One region of the Psychrobacter sp. BF1 genome, then DNA from elsewhere that is predicted to be linked to it. Evidence: riboswitches for the same ligand, from Rfam matches in the RefSeq annotation. Region 1 holds a riboswitch; the other holds the start of a gene.
The links. Region 1 has a riboswitch for thiamine pyrophosphate ahead of tenA (thiaminase II). Riboswitches for the same ligand answer to the same signal wherever they lie in the genome.
Positions count from the first base shown of each region.

Region 2: another riboswitch for thiamine pyrophosphate. It lies ahead of thiC (phosphomethylpyrimidine synthase ThiC); the one in region 1 lies ahead of tenA (thiaminase II).

Region 1 is NZ_JAGYWV010000001.1:557,320-568,778, reverse strand. It holds gene KZA12_RS02285 (outer membrane protein assembly factor BamD) at 1-151, shown strand, start outside; gene KZA12_RS02280 (DNA primase) at 370-2,649, shown strand; gene rpoD (RNA polymerase sigma factor RpoD) at 3,149-5,068, shown strand; TPP riboswitch at 5,264-5,407, shown strand; gene tenA (thiaminase II) at 5,684-6,331, shown strand; gene KZA12_RS02265 (class I SAM-dependent methyltransferase) at 6,398-7,096, shown strand; gene KZA12_RS02260 (YbeD family protein) at 7,482-7,841, shown strand; gene nrdA (class 1a ribonucleoside-diphosphate reductase subunit alpha) at 8,401-10,677, shown strand; gene KZA12_RS02250 (hypothetical protein) at 10,678-11,292, shown strand; gene KZA12_RS02245 (hypothetical protein) at 11,297-11,459, shown strand, end outside.
Region 2 is NZ_JAGYWV010000002.1:447,525-458,983, reverse strand. It holds gene thiC (phosphomethylpyrimidine synthase ThiC) at 1-1,103, opposite strand, end outside; TPP riboswitch at 1,352-1,474, opposite strand; gene pstS (phosphate ABC transporter substrate-binding protein PstS) at 1,914-3,059, shown strand; gene pstC (phosphate ABC transporter permease subunit PstC) at 3,243-4,199, shown strand; gene pstA (phosphate ABC transporter permease PstA) at 4,275-5,168, shown strand; gene pstB (phosphate ABC transporter ATP-binding protein PstB) at 5,441-6,220, shown strand; gene phoU (phosphate signaling complex protein PhoU) at 6,362-7,114, shown strand; gene KZA12_RS04800 (oxidative damage protection protein) at 7,236-7,529, opposite strand; gene argH (argininosuccinate lyase) at 7,822-9,195, opposite strand; gene KZA12_RS04790 (histidine kinase) at 9,423-10,448, shown strand; gene KZA12_RS04785 (LytTR family DNA-binding domain-containing protein) at 10,825-11,459, shown strand, end outside.

The DNA of each region.
Region 1 (11,459 bases):
ACAAGGTAGTGCTAGCGCTGCTGCTATAGAAGCTGCTGTCGATCCGCTAAATACCAATCCGACTCGCCTCACTACTATGCCTAATGACAGTGGCCGCGATCGTATTCAGCTGAATCCAAACAATACCCCTAATACTAATAATGAAAGATAAGTCGCTGTCACAATACTAGTAAATAGTTACTGGTATTGGTATTGGTATTGGTATTAGGATAAATCATAAAAGTAAGGTCAACGACTATGTTGGCCTTACTTTTTGAGCTTTGGCTGAGCCCTTTTGCTGTTCTATTTATGATAGGGTAGCTACTATCCTAGAATAAAATATTCGTAATAAAATTTAATTATGCAGTCTTAGGGTAAAATATTTCTCTCATGAGTATCCCCAACCATATCCTCGAACAACTCAGTAGCCAAGCTGATCTTATCAGTATTATTGGTCGTCATACCACGCTTAAACGTGCGGGTAGCGAGTATAAAGGCTGTTGTCCGTTTCATGGTGAGAAGTCGCCTTCGTTTTATGTTAATCCGCAAAAGAACATTTATCATTGCTTTGGCTGTAGCGTTGGTGGTAATGCTATTAGCTTTTTGCGTGACTACGAAAACCTGACGTTTATGGAAGCGGTTAAAGAGCTATCCAAGCAGACGGGGATAGAAATACCTGAAGAAGATCAACAAAACGTTAGTTATCGGCGTAGCACAGCCAAACCCATTAATAGATCAGCCAGCCAGCCAGCGTATAACTCGCCACAGCCTAGCTCTAATCCTAGAACAGCGCCCGTACCTTCTACTAAGTCGTCGTCTAAGTCTAGTACTGCTAACTATAGTGATAATATTCAACAGCGAAGTGGCCAGCCTGACGATAGTGATACTGGCCACCCTACTTATGAGCACAACGCTAATGAGCTGAGCGTAACGCCCTATATTCCTTACTCAGATATCGACTACAGCAATGCTGGTGATATGGAGTACGGTAATGAGCAGTACAGTAATGAGCCGTACGGCAACCCAGATTACGGCAGTAGCGCTTATGATCACAACGACTATCATCCTGCTGACTACCTTTCAGCTGCACAGCAAGGCTCTGCACCTACCTGGTTGAGCGATGACTCATTTGTAGTGTCGAGCGCCGATGATAATAGTGAAAAAGACGGCAACTTATACGAGCTACTGATACAGATCCAGCAGTTTTACCAACGTAATCTAAATACTCATCCGCACGCTAAACATTACTTTATGACTCGCGGCGTCACTGAGCAGAGTTTAGACACTTTTGGCTTAGGTTACGCGCCTTTTGGTTGGCAGCATCTAGAGCATGAGTTTCCGCAAGATATCGCTGGTCTCAAGGCCTTAGGCTTAGTGCGTAGCTCAGATTCAGGACGCGACTATGACCTACTGCGTGATCGGGTTATCTTCCCTATCCGTGATAATCAGGGCCGAATCATTGGCTTTGCTGGACGGGCACTCGATGATGAAGTTAAGCCTAAATATATCAACTCCTCTGACTCGCCAGTATTTCATAAGCAGCATGTACTCTATGGCTATTATGAGTCTCGCCAGCAGCGTGCAGACCATTGGCTAGTAGTCGAAGGCTACATGGATGTGATCGCCCTTTATCAAGCTGGTATCTATGGGGCGATTGCCTCTATGGGTACAGCTATTAATGAGAGCCAAATCGCTCGTCTATTGACTCTTAACCCAACCTTAACCTTAAGCTTCGATGGCGATAGTGCTGGTCAAAAGGCGGCTTGGCGTACTCTGGAGATTGCCCTGCCCGTCCTTGGGGACGATAAAGAACTGCGGTTTTTAAGCTTACCGAATAATCATGACCCTGATACTTTTATTAGTAGTCAAGGGGCTGAGGCTATGCGTGAGCAGATCGCCAATGCCATGCCGTTATCGCAGTATATCTTTGCTTATCTGAGCGAGCGCTATGACTTGAGCTTAGCAGAAGGTAAAGCTAAGCTGATGTCACAAGTACGCACTTTGACTACGCTATTGCCAAAAGGCAGTAGTTTTCGCTATTTGCTCAATAACGATATCTATCAAAAGCTGGGTGGCAAGCGCAGTCAAAATATCGAGGCCAAAGATGCCTTGCTAGACTTCGATGGTGATATGACCATCAGTCAACAATTACAATTGTGCTTTTTGTTTCAGCCTAGCGCCTTAGTCGATGATCCTATTGTCATGATTTGGCAGCAGGCCGGTATTGATCGATTACAGTTCCCAGCCCACATTCAAAAAAGAGCAGCTACTGATGCCTTTCGAGCGCTGGCATGGGAGGATTTGCAGGACGCCGCCCTACTGGATATGGTTAGCACTATCAAGCGCTGCTTAAACTATTTGCCAAGTGATGCTAATGCAGCAGCACATTTTATTTTATCTAATCTCAAGCCGATGACTCAATTATCCTTGAGCCGAAGTTGGGGCGCTTTTTATAAAACTTTAAGTGCGCGCAATGTATTGAGCTTAGATGAGCTGATTGAGAATCTAGTGATGCAGCTGCTCAAACTACACCTACAAAAAAAGATGCAAGAGCTGATCAAAAACCCCGATCATGTCAAACTGGCGATCGTACGCAAACAGACCCAGCGCTTAAATGATTGGTTGCGTGAGCAGCAAGCAGAGCAGTCAGCGCAAATGGTCATTATTTAATGAATTTTTAGCGCTTAATCAGTCAAAGCAGACGTCAGGCCTTTAAAAGCAACCCGCTTGTCCCCATTGTTTATGATTATGGCTGATAATGTCTGTGCTACTAGCGGATAGTAAATGCACTAGCTTATGTTTGAATACTAGGGTCTGTGTTAAACTACGCCGTCGCTATATTAGTAGCGTTACTATTTAATGGTGAAAAGGGGTTTTGGATTGACCTTTTTACTCCATAAAAGACGCTATGCTTGACTGGTGAGTAATAGTGAAATAGGACATTAGTTAAAGCGTTGCGGCTGTTTTGCCATCTTTTACTCGTTACCTGCTTTTTGGGTTTTATTATTGTAGTATTTTGAGTTTTTTATTCATATCAACTCATTTTCGTTATTATCGATAATTATTTATAATTACTGTGCTTAGCTATGATCGATTCACTAGATTCATTGGTCGAAGCCAAAATTAGCTTATCGTATTGCGAAAATGTCCGACGCAAAAGTGAGTATTTATGAACGATAAGTCAGTTTCTAAGTCCACATCTCAGCTAGCCACCTTAATCCAAATGGGTAAAGAGCAAGGCTATTTAACTTATGCTGAGGTTAATGACCAGCTACCCGACTCTATCACTGAAAGTGATCAAATCGAAGATATTGTACAGATGCTGACTGATGTCGGTATTAAGATATTTGAGTCTGCACCTGATGACGACGATATCTTGATGAACGATGATTCGAGTGACGATGAATCAGCAGCTGATGAAGCAGCAGCAGTATTGGCAGCGGTTGAGACTGATCCAGGTCGTACTACTGACCCTGTACGTATGTACATGCGTGAGATGGGCACAGTTGATCTATTGACTCGTGAAGGCGAGATCGCTATTGCCAAGCGTATCGAAGAAGGTATTCGTGACGTCCAGCATGCCATGTCATATTGGCCTGGTACTGTCCAGTATGTCCTCGATGAATATCAGCGCGTCTTAGAAGGTGATAAAAAACTCTCTGACGTCATTACGGGCTTCTTAGATCCTGAAACCGAAGAAGATATAGCCGCTGCCAAGCTAGAAAAAGAGCGTGTTAAAGAAGAGCGAGAAAGAGAAAAAGAGAAAGAGAAAATGCCAGTTGTCAAAGCTAAGGTTAAAGCCAAGGCTGATAAAGATGATGACGAAGACGATGCTGATGACGTAGAAGACGAGAGCGAAGAAGAAGAAACCAGCGGTATCGATCCAGAAGAAGTACGTATTCGTTTAGAAGAGATCGAAGGCTTATTCATGACGGCCAAGCAAGCCTTGCTTGATTTTGGTCGTGGCAGCGTCCAAGCTAACGAAGCCTACGAGCAGCTGGCTGTACGCTTTATGATGCTCAAGCTTAATAACCGTATGTCTGATCAAGTTATGGCTATTATGCATGACGTTTATGATGATGTGCGTAAACAAGAACGTCAAATCATGCGCTTAGTGATTCGTCGTGGGCGTATGCCACGTGAAGAGTTCCGTAAGACTTTCCCTAGTAATGAGGCTAACGTCGATTGGTTGACTGAACGTCTTAAAGGTAAGCCTGCATTCGCTGAGACTCTAGAAAAAGTAACTGACGATGTTATTCTTCTACAACGTAAAATCCGTGATTACGAGCAAAAGCTCGACATGGAAATTCACGATATGAAGGACGTCGCTCGTCGTATGGCTATCGGTGAAGCTAAAGCTCGCCGCGCCAAAAAAGAGATGGTAGAAGCTAACTTACGTCTAGTTATCTCTATCGCCAAAAAATATACTAACCGTGGCCTACAGTTCTTGGATCTTATTCAAGAAGGTAATATCGGTCTGATGAAAGCGGTTGATAAATTTGAATATCGTCGTGGTTACAAGTTCTCGACTTATGCCACTTGGTGGATTCGTCAGGCAATAACCCGCTCTATCGCTGATCAGGCGCGTACTATTCGTATTCCAGTACACATGATTGAGACTATTAATAAGATCAACCGTGTCTCTCGCCAGCTGTTGCAAGAGATGGGCCGTGAGCCGACGCCTGAGGAATTAGGCGAACGTTTAGAGATGGACGAAGTCAAAGTACGTAAAGTACTGAAGATTGCCAAAGAGCCTATCTCTATGGAGACGCCAATCGGTGATGATGAAGACTCGCATTTAGGCGATTTCATTGAAGATCAAACTATCTCCAGCCCAGTTGATGATGCGACTTCAGCAGGTCTACGTGAAGCGACTCGTGATGTATTGAGTAACTTAACTGAACGTGAAGCACGCGTGCTAAAAATGCGTTTCGGTATCGATATGCCAACGGATCATACTCTTGAGGAAGTCGGTAAGCAGTTCGATGTTACTCGTGAACGTATTCGTCAGATTGAAGCCAAAGCACTACGTAAATTGCGTCATCCTTCACGTTCTGAGCATTTACGCTCGTTCCTTGAAAATGACTAATCTTTAGACCAGTCGCTTAAACAGTCCTGGTTAATCACAAAAAAGCTGAGCTAAGTCTCAGCTTTTTTGTGTCTGCTAGATAGGTACAGTTAACTCTGAGTATGGCTTGCTTATGATGGCTGAGTTCGTCTATCATAGAGACCAATGGGTTAATCAACCAGCGTTTAACTTAGATATTTAGCTTAAAAAAACCAACCAACCTTGTCGGGGTGCTTTGGCTATCAGATGTCCCTTTTAGAGCCTATTTTGGCTCTAGTGGCACTATGATAACCATTGCTGAGAATTACCCGCGAACCTGATGCAGTTAACACTGACGTAGGAAACAAGCGTGACTCTTTACTCCATACCTTTTACTAAAACCTTAGTCGTTTATTCACTATAAACGGCTGAGGTTTTTTTGTGGCTGTTTTTGGCTGCTCATTGCTTACTCATTGCCTGCTTAGCGCTTATTTTACTGCCCGTTACTATTTTGCTTGTGCTACTTATTTGTGCTTATTGCAGCCTAAGCTAATAACTTTGTCACTATTTTATACTTCTAGGCTCACTGATGACTGATTGCTAATTGTTAATTGCTATCGACAATAGCTTTACACTTTTTATGGACCTCTTAATCTTATGAACTATCAAACCTTACGTTATAACTGCCCGACTTGGGACAGTTACGTTGAGCATGACTTCGTCAATCAGCTCGCTGCAGGTACTCTCGATCCTGACAGCTTTCGCCACTACTTAGTGCAAGATTATTTATATTTGTTGCACTACACTCGGGTAATGGCTTTAAGCGTTTATAAAAGCGATACGCTAGCCCAAATGCGTATCGGGCAAGCAGGCATTAACACTATGCTAGATATGGAAATAGGTATGTATTTAGATTTTTGTAAGCAGTGGGGCATAAAAGTAGAAGAGGTAGAAAACACGGCTGAATCGGTAGCCACTATCGCTTATAGCCGCTATCTGTTAGATGCCGCTATGTCAGGCTCCCTGGCTGAGCTGTATGCCGCTATCGCCCCTTGCTTGATGGGCTATGGCGAAATCGGTAAACGCCTTAAAGCTCAAGGTTTTATTGCCAATAATCCTTACCAATTGTGGATTGATGTCTTTGCTAGCGATGACTTTCAGGCGATCACCGCCCAAAACGAGGCTTATATTAATCAGTTATTAGCCCAAGCAAGCCCCTCGCAAGCAGACAAATTTCAACAGTTATTTAACACCGCCTCACGGATGGAAGTTAATTTTTGGCAGATGGCTTTAGATCGGACTTAATTAATTAACGTATCAACGCATTGACTTATCAACCCATCACTATAAACCTTTTGGAGTATTACTATCATGGCTGCATTCGATGAACATGCAAGCGCCTACGACAGCTGGTTTTTTGATAACCAGAATTTACTTACTAGCGAGTTAAAATTAGTCGCCCATTTTTTGGATAAGCACAGTGAAATCTTATCTGTTGGCTGTGGTAGTGGCTTGTTTGAGATGCTGTTGGCGAAGGACTATGACATCCATATCAAGCACGGCATCGAGCCTTCAAAAGATATGGCAGAAGTCGCTGAAAAACGCGGTATTAAAGTCGATGTTAGGCCTGCGGAAACTTGTGAGATTGAGGCCAATAAGTTCGATATCATTATGTTCAATGGCAGTGTCAGCTACATTACTGATTTAGACTTGTGTATTAAAAAAGCTTTTGCTGCCTTAAAGCGTGGCGGTAAGCTGGCGCTCATCGATGTACCAAAGGAGAGTGGCTTTGCCAGCTTATACAACTTGGCCAGCTCATTAGGCACTTGGCAACATCCACTGCTTGAGCATATAGCACCCGCCGACCCTTATCCGATCGAGTTGGTTAAATCGGCCAACTGGCGCACCTCTGATGAAAAAATCGCCCTTATGCAAATCAATGGCTTCGTCGACTTTCAGTATGCGCAGACTTTAGTCACTCACCCTATGTACGCCAACGATACAGTACAAGAAGTGCTTACAGGTTATGACCGTGGCGACTATGTGGCTATCTGTGCTTCTAAAAAGTAGCTAACTGCTGACTTTTTTTGCAAGCCTATCTCTGTTAATGCCAAGAGCCTAGCTTAAGTGGTGCAAACATGGCTAGCCTTTAGGTAGATAAAATTAACCGGTGCTTTACGGTAACGGCCTATTGCCTTTACCCTTACAGCCCTTGAATAACCGCTTAACTGCCACTATAAACCATGCATACAACCGCTACTATCATTAGTCATGCCCAACAAAAAGTTAAATACATCGAAAGACTGAGTCGCTCTCAGCTTTTTTGTGGCTGCTGTTTTCACCTATTAAAGGTGTCACGCAAAAAATTTTACTATAGTGCATTACCTTGAGAAGTCGCATTAAAATCTTATTTAAAAATGAAATTAAAACTGAAATTAGCCATAAGGATTACCCAATGAGTGATAAGCAACAAACCACTAAAAAAGAGCTCAATATAGCCGAATTAGAGAACAGTACCGATAACTTAAAAGGCAAAAAAACGGATATCCAGAACCCAGAATTATGGGACTTCCCAATGGATTATCCGATGAGCATTATCGGTCATGAAGGTGAGCATGAGAGCTTACTAAATGAAATAAAGCTAATTTTAGGTAGCCAGTTCCCCGATTTTGATCTAGCTTCTATCGAAGTTAAACCTTCAAAAACCGGTCGTTTTCACTCTGCCCGTGTCAATCTGTATTTGACTACTGCCGAGCAAGTTAACAGCCTTTATGCTGCTCTTGATGAGGCAAAAACCGTACGCATGGTGGTATAAGCTGCAAAGCTATTAGTGAAATAAGACATTGGCAAAATATAGAAATAACTTTTTAGCATCACTATCGTCACTCTTATGGGTGGCGATTTTTTATGATTTGCGCTACAATCGGCTCCGCTAATTTTAGGCTTATTATCGCTATAATAATCACTATTATTCTTGACAAATATGCCAAGCTCAATAAAGCAAAACCCAATCTATTTTTTATAAATTATTTTAATATTTTGTTAATTCTGCCTAGCCCTTGCCCCATCGTTCTTTAGAGCAAAAACCAGCCAATCGGCTCTACTCGCAACATATAATACATATAAAATCAACCTAGTATTTTCAAAATTTTCCCGCTATATTGTGCCTACCTACTAATAAACACGCTATATGTAGTGCTCAGTGATTTTTATCACTATAGTGAGCAGTAGCCTGTTTTTGCCTTAAAAAGCTCAGCTAAGCTGTTGATTATTAGTAGTTTGATTATTAGTAGTTTGATTATTCATTTGATAATAAACGCTTCGCGGACTTAACCGCTTGGCGAATAATATAAGCAATTATTTACGAGGGTAGCATGACACATATCGACCAGATTCAAGTGACCAAACGCGATGGACGTTTAGAGCCTATTGATTTAGATAAAATCCATAAAGTTATCGAGTGGGCAGCTCACAAGTTAGATAATGTGTCGGTATCACAAGTTGAGCTAAAGTCGCATATTCAGTTTTATGAAGGTATCAAGACTCGTGATATCCATGAGACTATTATTAAGTCTGCTGCTGACTTGATATCAGAATCTACTCCTGATTATCAGTATCTAGCCGCACGTTTGGCTATCTTCCATCTGCGCAAAATCGCTTATAACAAATTTACCCCACCGCATTTATATGACCAAGTCAAAACCTTAACTGATGCTGGTAAATATGATGCCCATATTCTAGCTGATTATAGCCGTGAAGAGTTCGATGAGCTTAATGACTACATCGATCACTGGCGTGATATGAATTTGGCTTATGCTGCTGTTGAGCAAATGGCTGGTAAATACTTAGTGCAAGATCGCGTCACTAAGACTGTATATGAGAGCCCGCAATTCTTGTATGTGCTAGTAGGTATGTGTCTGTTCGCTAGCTACGATAAAGCTGAGCGTATGGACTATGTGAAGCGTTTTTATGATGCCACTTCACAGTTTAAGATCTCGCTACCTACGCCGATTATGTCTGGTGTGCGCACCCCATCACGTCAGTTTAGCTCCTGCGTACTGATTGAATGTGGTGACAGCCTTGACTCTATCAACGCCACTACTAGCGCCATCGTACGCTATGTCTCGCAGCGCGCTGGTATCGGCATCAATGCTGGCCGTATTCGTGCCCTTGGTAGCCCTATCCGTGGCGGCGAAGCTCAACATACTGGCTGTGTACCTTTTTACAAGCTGTTCCAAACTGCGGTAAAATGTTGCTCACAAGGCGGCGTACGTGGCGGTGCAGCTACCCTATTCTATCCGTTATGGCATCTAGAAGTTGAGTCGCTATTAGTCCTGAAGAATAACCGTGGCGTTGAGGACAACCGTGTCCGTCACATGGATTATGGCGTACAGCTAAACAAGACTATGTACACTCGCCTAATCAAAGGCCAAGACATCACTATCTTCTCACCGGGCGATACTCCGGGCTTGTACGATGCGTTCTTTGAAGATCAAGATAAGTTTGAAGAGCTATATACTAAGTATGAGAATGATGAGTCTATTCGTCAGCGTAAGATTCCAGCGACGGAACTGTTCAGCTTAATGATGCAAGAGCGTGCCAGCACTGGTCGTATCTACATTCAAAACGTCGATCATTGCAATACTCATAGCCCGTTTGACCCCACTGTTGCGCCTATTCGCCAGTCCAATCTATGTATGGAGATTGCGCTACCGACTAAGCCACTCGACAACATCAATGACGAAGCAGGCGAGATTGCCCTGTGTACTCTATCAGCGGTTAACTTAGGCAAAGTTGAGCATGTCAGCGATATCGAAGAGCCAGCTGAGCTGATCGTCCGTGCTCTTGATGCCCTACTTGATTATCAAGACTATCCGGTCAAAGCTGCTGAGAACGGCAGTATGCGTCGCCGTACGCTCGGTGTTGGCGTTATTAACTATGCCTATTACCTTGCTAAGAATGGCGTACGCTATTCAGATGGTAGTGCGCTTGGTCTGACCCATCAAACCTTTGAAGCGTTGCAATTCTATCTCTTAAAAGCCTCTAATAAATTGGCCAAAGAGCAAGGCGCTTGCCCAGCTTTTAATGAGACCACTTATTCGCAAGGTATCTTACCGATCGATACGTATAAAAAGGATCTGGACAAAATCTGTCAGGAGCCATTGCATCTTGATTGGGAAACCCTGCGTACCGAGATCACTACTCATGGTCTGCGCAACTCGACTTTGACTGCCTTGATGCCGTCTGAGACTTCTAGTCAGATTGCCAACGCTACTAATGGCATCGAGCCACCACGCGGCTTAGTGTCGATTAAGGCGTCGAAAGATGGCATCCTCAAGCAAGTGGTGCCTGAGATCGAGAAGCTAGGTAGTCAGTACGAGCTACTATGGCAAATGCCTAACAATGATGGCTATCTAAAATTAGTCGCTATTATGCAAAAGTTCGTTGACCAAAGTATCTCAGCCAATACTAATTATGATCCCACGCATTTTGAGGGCGGTCGTGTGCCGATGAAAGTGCTCCTACAAGACTTGTTGACAGCGTATAAGCTAGGCGTAAAAACTTTGTATTATCACAACACTCGTGATGGTGCCAACGACGCCCAAGCGGATATGGAAGATGATTGTGCTGGTGGCGCTTGTAAGATATAGATGCGTAATAAAATCAAGCTATTTGACTATTTTCTATCTAGCCCAGCTTCTCATGAAACTGACAACCAAATCGTAGATTCTGATGATTGGGAAGCTAAATACGATGTAAGTATAAACATACTTAAAGAAGAGTACTTATTAAGTCTTAGTAGAATAAGAAACGTAGATGAAAAAGCTAATAAGTATTTAATAGTAGTTTCAATCGTTTTTTTAGGCGTTTTCACTTCTTTATCTAGCTCATTTATAGATAGTCTTAATTTCAAGTATGAAAACTTAGGAATAATAAATTTACTATCGATAGCTTTTTTAATTACTTTGAGCATTGGTATTTATTATAGTTTTAAACTTTTTCAATCTTTGCTAGGGTGTCTTAACTTAACTGAAATTAGAAGGATGCCTAATATTTTAGAAAAGTTATCACTTACTGGCGAGTACACTTCAGTAGTATATAAATACAGACTGATAGAATGTTATCAAGAAGCTATAGAGGCTATTTCTCAATCTGTAATAGAAAAGCAAAAATATCTAAAAAACGTTTCGCACAATATAGAGAAATCTACCTTTTTTTTATTCACTTCACTCATGTTGCTATTTTTCATACATATTATAAGGTAAAAAGATGACTACAAGAAATCCAACACCGCCTGGTATGGACGCTAGTCCAAAAAATACTGATAGAACTACTTCATTAGAAGGTAATGTTACAGCCAAGCCTTTAACTACTATTTGTGCCAATAGCGCTGATCCAAAGCCATCTAGAACACTTACTACTTTTGCTTTTG
Region 2 (11,459 bases), on a different contig from region 1:
TGCTCAATTAGAGTATCGCGGAATATCTCCCACGTTAAATCTTCAGCGACACCATCGACTTTTTCTAGTGCCTGATAAATAGGTACAGTACCAATAGGCACCGGTGAGTTACGAATCAACCATTCACGAGTTTCGTGAATGTGATTACCAGTTGATAAATCCATGATGGTATCTGCGCCCCAACGCGTCGCCCAAGTCATCTTTGACACTTCTTCATCGATTGAAGAGCCTAATGCTGAGTTACCGATATTGGCATTGATCTTAACCAAAAAATTGCGTCCGATAATCATCGGTTCAGATTCAGGGTGGTTAATATTATTAGGAATAATGGCGCGACCAGCGGCTACTTCACTGCGGACAAACTCTGGGGTGATAATCGTAGGAGTATTAGCACCGAAACTTTCGCCGTCATGTTGGCGCATATCGGTTAGCTCGTGCTGCTTTTGGGTTTCACGAATAGCGATGTATTCCATTTCAGGAGTAATGATACCGCGGCGAGCGTAGTGCATCTGAGTGATGTTGCCGCTGTGGTCAGCGCCAGTCTTAGCACGGCGTGGCTTATCGATATAAGCGAATCTTAAGTTAGCAGTGCTGATATCGCGTGCGCGCGCTAGTCCGTATGAGCTAGATAAACCACTGAGTTGTTCGCTATCAGCACGTTCATTTATCCAGCCTTGACGCAATTTAGGCAGACCACGAGTCAAGTCGATTTGTACATTGGGATCGGTATAGACGCCAGAAGTATCATAGACATAAAACGCTGGGTTCTGCTGCCAATCACTCTCAGGAATGCCTTCTACTGGAGTATTTGCCAAACTGATTTGACGCATTGGCACTTGGATGTCAGGTCTTGAGCCTTCGATATAGACTTTATGCGAGGCGGGTAGGATACGATGCAAGTCGCGAGCATCTTCTTCAAAACGAGCATCAGCCGCGCTGCGATGGGCAGGTGTTTTAAAAGCATCGGCTTTTTTATTTGATTTTTGCTCTGAACCGGAGTTAGTTGAGCTGGCTGCATTTGCTAGGTAAGTGCTGGCGCTAGGTGTATTGATGTTTGGAGTGGCTTTTGAGCCAAGGCTTGAAGTAGGTGTTGAGATGGTCATATGCTGTCCTAGGATGTTGTCTAAAAGAAAAGGCAACACCGCCAGTAGCTGCGGAGTAAGCATTGGTCATAGCAACAAATTCAATCACAATTTTGAAAATCACGCCATCACCGCTATTAATAGCGGATAAGCTAAAAAGGATTGGTGGACACTACTGATTATTAACCACAGCTCTACAGCATCAGTATTCTATAACTGAGCAGTAGGCTGATAATAAACAGGCATTTCTGCGTGCCCTTTGTATGTATAACATAAGCTTGAGACTTCCCTGCGTCGGTACTAACCGCATCAGGTTCGGCGGGTGATCTCTCAGCGAATGTAGCATGACGGCTTATTATCCAGTCAACTACACCGCACCCCGAGTCTGTCAGTGTTGTAAATCACCTCGATACTAGCAAACTTCTCCCTTAACGGCTAATGCTATTTGTTCATATCACTAATATTAATAAATTTCAGCTCCCCAGCAAAGCTTTTGAGCTGCAATCCTTTGAGTATTGAGCACAGTGATTGATAGCACAGAGCGATTGCTATAAATTTTCTAACCCGCTTTAGCAATCCTAGAGTCAAACCAAGTAGAGGCTGCCAACTACTAGGACTAACTACCCTGCAATAACTCCAAATAGGACTAACTACCCTGCAATGCTTTCAAACTACTATCCTGTTTATATCTGCTTACATTGTCATTGAACTGTCATAAAACCGTCATCGAACTGTCATTAAAGCTTGGCAAACTAGCTCACATCAATAGTTCACATCATTCGACATCAACAGTCATTATTTATTTTATTGGTCAAACTTTAGGAGCATCACATGCGTTATTCAGTATTGGCAATAGCAGTTAGTTGTACCTTGATGCTTACCGCCTGTAATAAATCAACCGATAGCGTTGAATCAGCCAAAGACAGCGCAGCGGTTACTACTACTGAAAAGACTGGCAGCGAAACTAAGCCAGCAGCAGTAAACGATAACATATCCATGAGCATCACTGGCGCTGGCGCCTCATTTCCACAGCCTATCTATGCCAAGTGGTCAGCCGACTATAACGGTGCTACAGGCGGACAAGTCAATTATCAGTCTATTGGTTCATCAGGTGGTATCAAGCAAATTACTGCTGGCACTGTTGATTTTGGTGCATCAGATGCCCCATTGACGCCAGAAGAATTGGAAGCAGCAGGGTTGATTCAGTTTCCGATGGTCATCGGTGGCGTAGTACCAGTAGTCAATATTAAAGGTATTGAGCCGGGCGCGCTCAAGCTAGATGGCAAAGTATTGGCTGATATCTATTTAGGCAAGATTAATAAATGGAATGACCCTGCCATCGTGCAATTAAATCCAGATTTAAAATTACCCGATAGCCCAATTACTACCGTATTTCGCTCAGATGGCTCGGGCACGACTTTTAACTTTACTGATTATTTAGCCAAAGTATCGCCAGAGTGGCAGAGTAGTGTTGGTGTCGATAAGACTGTCAAATGGCCAACCTCTGATCGCGGCGCTGCCGGCAAAGGTAATGAAGGCGTTGCCAGTTATGTGAGTCGTATGGCTAACTCTATCGGTTACGTTGAATATGCCTACGCTAAGCAAAATAACATGGCTCATGTAGCGCTTAAAAATGCAGCCGGTAATGTAGTGCAGCCTTCATCGGCAAGCTTTGCAGCAGCAGGGGATATCGATTGGTCACAGCAAGCAGGTTTTTATAAAGTGATAACCAACTCTGAAACTGCTGAAGCTTGGCCAATAGCAGCTGCTACTTTTATCTTGGTACATAAGCAGCCAAAGGATGCTAAGCAAGTGGCCGGCGTGCTGAACTTCTTTAACTGGGCGTATGACCAAGGTGATGCTGCAGCAACTGAGCTTGACTATGTACCATTCTCTGACAAAGCTGTGGCCTTGTTTAAAGATAGCTGGAAACAAGTAGTCGGTACTGATGGTAAGCCTGTCTACACTGCCCCCTAAGCTTGGATACTAGTCTTAGCTGATAGTCATAGCTGATCAAATACTTTTGCTCAGCTATAACTCAAGTATAAGTAGCGCTGTTTGTTGCTAAATGGTGCTTAAGGCGACATTTATAATAATAAATATAATAATTAAAACACAATAAAAACCACATCATCTATCACAGCGATTATTGGGGCAGTTATGGCAGGGTCTAACTTGCAAACGCAATTGAATAAACAAAAGCGTTTAGATGCGATATTTGTTAATACTACTAAAGCGGCGGCACTGTTTGTACTAGCTAGCTTAGGAGCGATTTTACTATCGTTAATTATTGGCGCTTGGCCGAGTATGCAAGCGTTTGGACTAGACTTTTATACTAGTAATAACTGGGATCCAGTGGCTAATGAGTACGGGGCACTAGCTCCTATCTATGGCACGATAGTTACCTCAGTTATGGCGTTAGTCATCGCTGTACCAGTCAGTTTTGGTATCGCTATATTCTTAACTGAGCTTTGTCCTCCTGTACTTAAAAAGCCATTAGGTATCGCCATTGAGTTGCTAGCTGGTATTCCCTCTATCATTTATGGTATGTGGGGTTTATTCGTATTCGCTCCCTTCTTCGGCAATAATATTCAGCCTTGGCTTACCGAAAATTTAGGCAGTCTGCCGATCATAGGTAAGCTATTCATTGGTGCTCCAATGGGCATTGGCTTATTTACCGCCTCTTTAGTACTAGCCATCATGATCATTCCCTTTATTGCGGCTACTATGCGTGACGTATTTTCTGTAGTGCCAGCCCTGCTAAAAGAATCAGCTTATGGCATGGGCGCTACTACTTGGGAAGTGATGTTTAAGATTATCCTTCCTTATACCAAGACTGGGGTAGTCGGTGGCGTGATCTTAGGGTTAGGGCGAGCGTTAGGCGAGACTATGGCAGTAACTTTTTTGATCGGTAATACCTTCAATATTAACTCTAGTATGTTTGCGTCAGGAGTATCTATTACTTCAGCCTTGGCCAACGAGTTTGCCGAGGCGTCAGATCCATTGCATCTATCATCTTTGTTACATTTAGGATTAATCTTATTCATGATTACTTTTGTGGTGCTATCGATTTCGCGCTTGATGTTACGTGGTATGGATAAGCGTGCTGGACAATAAGCATTAATAATAGACTTTTATAACCATTTAATAGACTGGTTTTAAACTTGCTTCAATTAATAAGGAACTTGCAACATGCCAGCGTTATCCACTATTAATCCTGCCAAAAATGCTGCTGCTGTCACTACTGATCGAGGCTTGTATCGTCGCCGACGCTTGCTGAACAAAGTAGGCTTAGGGTTTGCCGCTTCCGCTATGATATTTGGGCTGTTTTGGCTGACGTGGATTTTGATAACTTTAGGCGTTGAAGGGATGCATGGCCTGCTTGAGATGCCAGTATTCACAGCTGATACACCGCCACCGTTGACTGATGGTGGCTTGCGTAACGCCATCATTGGGTCAGTGATGATTGCTGGTTCTGGCCTGTTTATTGGGGCGCCAATTGGGTTGCTGGCTGGGGTTTATTTAGCTGAATTCTCGCACGGTAATCGCTTGGGACAAGTTATACGTTTTTTGAATGATATTTTACTCTCTGCGCCATCGATTGTGATTGGTCTATTTATCTACGCATTATTAGTCAAAAACTATAGCTTTTCAGGCTGGGCTGGCGCTTTTGCCTTGGCACTTATTGTGATACCAGTAGTAGTAAGAACTACCGAAAGTATGCTGCTATTAGTGCCTAATCAACTGCGTGAAGCCGCTTACGCGCTGGGCACACCGAAGTGGAAGTTAGTATTAGGCGTAACTATGAAAGCGGCGCGGGCAGGTCTAACTACTGGGGTATTGCTGGCTTTTGCCCGTATCACTGGTGAGACTGCACCGCTGTTATTTACCGCTTTAAACAACCAATATTTCAGTCTGGATATGGGTAAGGCGATGGGTAATATGCCCAATACTATCTATCAATTCGCTATGAGTCCTTATGATAATTGGCATGCTCTTGCTTGGGCCGCAGCGTTGCTTATTACCTTTACTGTGCTGACCTTGAACGTGGCAGCTCGCTATATAGGTGGCAAAGAATATAGCTAATTTGGCTGGTGCAACCAATGAGCCGTGCTAATCAATGGCTTTAGCACTAGCCAGCAGCGAACTACTAGCAGTTACTATAATATTTATTGAAGATGACCCCTAATTAATAACTAATAATCGATATCCAGAATCAGTAATTAGCAATCAGGAGCTAGACCATGACTGACACTATTAAACGCTCTACTAAAAAGACTTCGCCAACTATCGCAGTGCCACGCCCTTTCGTTACTGCGCATAACACTGCCCCAGTAATCAGTAGCAATGCTAGCATTATGGCAGCCGTAGTAGAACCGCAAGCTCCTGCCAAAATTCAAATACGTGATCTTAACTTTTACTACGGTAGCTTTCGTGCGCTAAAAGACATCTCTATTGATATTCCAGAAAAGCAAGTTACCGCGTTTATTGGTCCTTCTGGCTGTGGTAAATCAACGCTACTGCGTACTTTTAACCGCATGTATGATTTGTACCCTAATATGCGCGCTGAAGGGGGAATCTATCTCGATGGTCACGATGTATTAGCAAAATCAATGGATGTTAATTTGCTACGTGCCAAGGTTGGCATGGTATTCCAAAAACCAACCCCATTCCCAATGTCTATCTTTGACAATGTGGCCTTTGGGGTAAGACTGTACGAAAAAATGTCAAAAGCTGAGCTAGTAGATCGGGTTGAGTGGGCGCTTAGAAAAGCGGCATTATGGGACGAAGTAAAAGACAAGTTACAAGCTTCAGGCCTGTCACTATCTGGTGGTCAGCAGCAACGGCTCTGTATAGCACGTGGGGTGGCAACTAAGCCTGAAGTCTTGTTACTCGATGAGCCAACTTCTGCGCTAGACCCTATATCGACAGGGGCTATTGAGGATTTGATAGAAGATCTAAAACAGGATTATACCATCGCCATCGTCACCCATAATATGCAGCAAGCGGCACGAATTTCTGATCACACGGCTTATATGTACTTAGGAGATATGGTCGAAATGGGCAAAACCGATCAGATATTTACTAATCCTAGTCAACAAGCGACAGAAGATTATATTACTGGCCGTTATGGCTAACCGCTGACAACCATTGCTGTTAATAATAGCTTTTATCGACACAGCTTTTATCGACACAGCTTTTATTAACGTAGCTATTTATTAAAACTGCTCTTCATAAATACTATTCTTTATTAAAAAGACCACTTACTGAGAATAATTATGCCTAATCAGATGTCCCATACCTCCAAAAGTTTTGACCAAGACTTGAGCGCAAGCACCGATTTGTTTTTAGAGATGGGGATGCTGGCTAGCAATCAAGTAGCGCAAGCGATGCAAGCTTTGTTAGAGAGTGATATGTTGTTAGCGCGGCAAGTAGTTGAGAAGGACAGCGCCATTAATCAGTTAGAAGTGCAGATTGATGAGCATATATTATTACTAGTTGCTAAGCGGCAGCCAGCCGCGCGCGATTTACGTTATGTGATGGCAGTGAGTAAAGGGGTTGTTGACATAGAGCGTATTGGCGATGAAGCGGTAAAAATTGCCCATATGGCGCAGCAAATTGCCAAGGTTAATAGCCATACTTATTGCTACCATGAAGTCCAGCATTTGAGTAACCAAGTAAGAGTCATGCTCAGTAATGCACTGAGGTCATTTGAATACTTAAAGGCAGATAGCGCTTTTGAGGTAATGCGTAGTGACAATGAAGTGGACTTTGAATATCAGTCTGCTATTCGCGCCTTGATGACTTATGTCATGGCAGATGCTAGCCAAATTAGTCAAGTGATCAATTTGATGTGGGTATTGCGTGCGCTGGAACGTATTGGGGATCATGCACGCAATATTGCCGAATTAGTGATTTATATCAGTAGTGGCACTGATGTGCGCCATAGTGACTTTGCCACTGTGCAACAAGCGGTTGATGATGCTGGTAAAGCGGACAGCGATAAAGACAGTGCTGCTAATAATTGCTAATATAGGCCGGCTATTAGCAGTAAATAATATTAGCAGCACAGAGCACTAGCGGTTTGGTTGCCTATAAAACACCAATAAGTAGAGGCTTTGCTAGCTCGCTGTTAAATCTTCATAAGTCTGTTTATTTGGTTTCCGGCGTCCAACCTTGTGGGCGTTCATAATCTTGATTGTCCAAATATTTATCACGCTGCTCAGTCAAGAATTTCTTAGCTTCAGGATCCATCATACTTAAGTGGTTTTCGTTGATCAACATAGTTTGATGCTCAAGCCACTCTTTCCAAGCTTTGTCTGAAACAGTCTGTTGTAGCTCTTGACCTTTTTTATTAGGAAAGGGTGGGTGAGGCATTTTTGGTAAATCTTGCTGATATTTACGGCAAAATACAGTATTAGCTTGTGGGTTAAAGGTCTCGGTCATAAAGGACTCCTAGTTATTCAAAGGGATGTTTAAATAAGTGCTTGCTTCAACGTTACTGAACTATGATAAAGGGGTTAGGGCGCTTAGCAAAGCCTATTCGAGTTATAAAGTTTATCTGAGTGACGCTATCCTGAATTTAGAGCTAGTAGTTGAGCACACAAATAAAAACACCTGCAATCGTAGCAGGTGTAATTAGTAATACAGGGATACTTTTAATCAAGCCACTAGGCAAATGCCTAAGCGACTAGTTAAATAACTGCGCCACTAGGCAAATAACCAAGTCATTAAGCCATTAAGCAAAAACTTCTAGGCGTGTACGTCCGCGAGCAATAGCTTGCTTAACTTGATTTGGAGCCGTACCCCCTAAGTGATCACGTGCCGCCAATGAACCTTCCAAAGTCAAGTATTCGAACACATCAGTACCGATAGCGGCACTAAACTGCTGTAACTGCGCTAAAGATAAATCGCTCAAATCAACCCCTTCTTTAATACCCAAAGCTACGGCATTGCCGACCACTTCATGAGCATCACGGAATGCGACACCATTACGTACTAGGTAATCCGCTAGGTCAGTGGCAGTCGCATAACCTTTCATAGTAGCCGCGCGCATATTTTCTTTATTGGGGGTGATATTGGGCAGCATATCTCCAAAAGCTAGTAGCGAACCGGTTAAGGTATCTACGCAATCAAACAGCGGCTCTTTATCTTCTTGGTTATCTTTATTATAAGCTAGCGGCTGACTCTTCATCAGGCTTAATAAAGTCATCAGCTGACCAAAGACGCGTGCTGCTTTACCACGTACTAACTCAGGTACATCAGGGTTTTTCTTTTGTGGCATGATAGATGAGCCGGTACAAAAGCGATCAGGAATCTGCACAAAATCAAATTGTGCTGACATCCATAAGATAATCTCTTCACTCATGCGTGACAAATGCATCATTAAAATAGAAGCTGCTGAGGTGAATTCAATGGCGAAGTCACGATCGGATACCGCATCTAATGAATTCTGACAAATACCTTCAAAGCCAAGTAATTCTGCGGTAATAGTGCGATCAATCGGGAAAGTAGTACCAGCAAGGGCAGCGCTACCAAGGGGTAGCTGGTTGATACGACGACGGGCATCAACTAGGCGCTCGGTATCACGATAGAGCATTTCAAACCAAGCCATGACATGATGACCGAAGCTAACCGGCTGTGCGGTCTGTAAATGAGTAAAGCCTGGCATAATAGTATCAGTATGCTGTTCAGCCAAATTAAGAAGACCGGTTTGTAAACGCACTAATAGCGCGATAATGTTATCAGTCTCTTCACGTAACCAAAGACGAATGTCAGTAGCAACTTGATCATTACGACTGCGGCCAGTATGCAGTTTTTTACCAACTGCACCAATGATGTCAGTCAAGCGTGACTCAACATTCATATGCACGTCTTCAAGCTCAATAGACCAGTTAAACTCGCCCAGCTCAATCTCAGCCAATACTTGTTCTAGGCCATCAATGATAGTTGCTACTTCACTTTTAGTGAGAATGTCACATTCACCAAGCATAGTGGCATGCGCAATAGAGCCTTCGATATCATGGCGTGCAAAGCGTTGGTCAAAGCCTACGGAGGCAGTAAAAGCCGCAACGAAACTGTCAGTGGCTTCGCTAAAGCGCCCGCCCCACATTTGCTGACTGGGTGAGGAGCTATTTTTCTCAGGATGGTTAAGGTTAGAAACATCTGTGCTAAAATCAGATGAATTTTCATTTTGCTTAGGATGACTAAGGTTTGAAGAGTTGGCGTTCATATAGGTACAAGACAAATCAGAAGAATAAGGGCTCAAGTATAGCAAATGATGAGGTCGCCTTACTAGCTGAGCGTCTAGAGTTTTTTATTCCAAAGCTCATAGATATAATGGCACTTTGGCAATGGCTGCTGTGCATTGTTTTTTGGTCGTTATTTGTCACCATAATCAACCGCTATGAGCTGATAGCTTGGTCAGATTTTTTAATTTCTTTCTCCAGTCTTATCTTGCAAAATATAATAGCTATTTTGCCTGCTCTATATCTTATCGATTATCTACGCCCAGTCATCAAGTATAGCAACCCTATAAAAGTCAGTTTCTATATTCTACTGTTGTTTTTTACTACTAATGGTATCGCCACATCTTTAGTCATGTTGATGAGGATCACTGTCGGCTGGCTTGAATATATTCCGCAAGATTTTATCATAAATATTTTATTCAATATGTTGATTGCTGGCGGTTTCACGCTATTATTTTTACTATATTTTTTGCGTCGTCATTGTGAGCTTATGGCTTTAAAACAATCTTTTGAATACAAGCTCAGCGTTCAAAACGACCTTATTAAGGCGCGTATTGCCCCCCATTTCTTCTTCAACACTATTAATTCTTTGATGACTCTGGTTGAGTCTGATCCACCCCGTGCAGCTGATTTATTACAGCACATATCAGCGTTGTTTCGTGCCAGCTTTAATGGTGCACGTGAGATAAGTTTTGAGGAAGAGGTAGCGCTATGTGAGCATTATTTGGCTATTGAGTCGAGTCGTCTCGCTGATAAACTAGTGGTTAGATGGGACTTACCAGACGATGATATAATGTACGACATGATCATCACTGCCTTAACCCTGCAGAATATAATTGAAAAGATGCTACTGCATGTAGTAGAGATGACTACTGAGACTATCTTTATTGATATAAAAGTAATTTGGCAACAGCACCGTGTAACCCTTACTGTTACTGCACAGCTACCTAGTAAGACCTTAATGATAAGTTATGACTTGCATAACCATGTTGATTTTCATGTTCAAGATGAGCGCCTAAAAACATATTTCGGTAAAAGTGCGTTTATAAAGAGTAAGGTAACTAATAAACAGATAATCACCACTATCGATTACCCTTTACAAGACGTTGCACTTTAATTATATTCACTCTGTTTGCAAATAAGCTAATAAACTGGCATATATATTGCAGTATAATTAGTGGTATAAGTCATAACTATAATTGAAGCTTGAATAACATCACCTCATGTTATCGATTACCTCTATAGAAGAGGGTCTTTATAAGTATAGATTTTTGATTTATATTAAACTAATGTTCGTAATATTTTTACCTACTTTATTAGGGGCTCAACAGAATAAGACAAGATTGTGTATTTAAATAACTGTTTTATAAAATGGTTCTATAAGTCTACATGCTAATGGGTAGAGTTAGATATACTTAGCGTACAAAATGAGTAAGCGCTGTCTTATCAATACGAACTAAAACTGATTCAATAGGTAGTAATAAGGAGTTTGCATGAGGATTGTAGTTTGTGACGATGAGCCTTTAGCGCGCGAGCGTTTAGTCAGAATCGTACAAGAGTCAGGACATCAAGTGGTGGCTCAAGCTACGACTGGCAAAGAAGCTATTAATGCCGTAAAGGAACAGCAGCCTGATGTGATTCTTTTGGATATTCGCATGCCTGAAATGGATGGAGTAACTTGCGCCCAAGGGTTGAATAAACTGCAACATCCGCCAGCTATCATATTCGTTACCGCTTACGATCACTATGCCATCATTGCATTCAAAGCTAATGCTATTGGTTACTTGCTAAAACCTGCCAATAAAGACGAACTTTTAGAGGCGCTTAGTAAAGCTAAAAATTTAAATGCGGCGCAACTGAATGAAATTCGCAAACTTGAAGATCCTACGGCGCGACCTATTCGCGAACATATTGCGGCGCGTACTCATCGCGGTGTTGAGCTGATTAAGTTGGAAGATATCTATTATTTTACTGCTGATCAAAAATACGTCAAAGTTCGTCACAAAGAGGGTGTTGTACTGATAGATGATACCCTAAAAGAGCTTGAACAAGAGTTTGGTGACCGTCTGTTCCGGGTCCATCGTAATGCTATTATTAACCTAAGCTTTCTGGATTATCTAGAGACCGT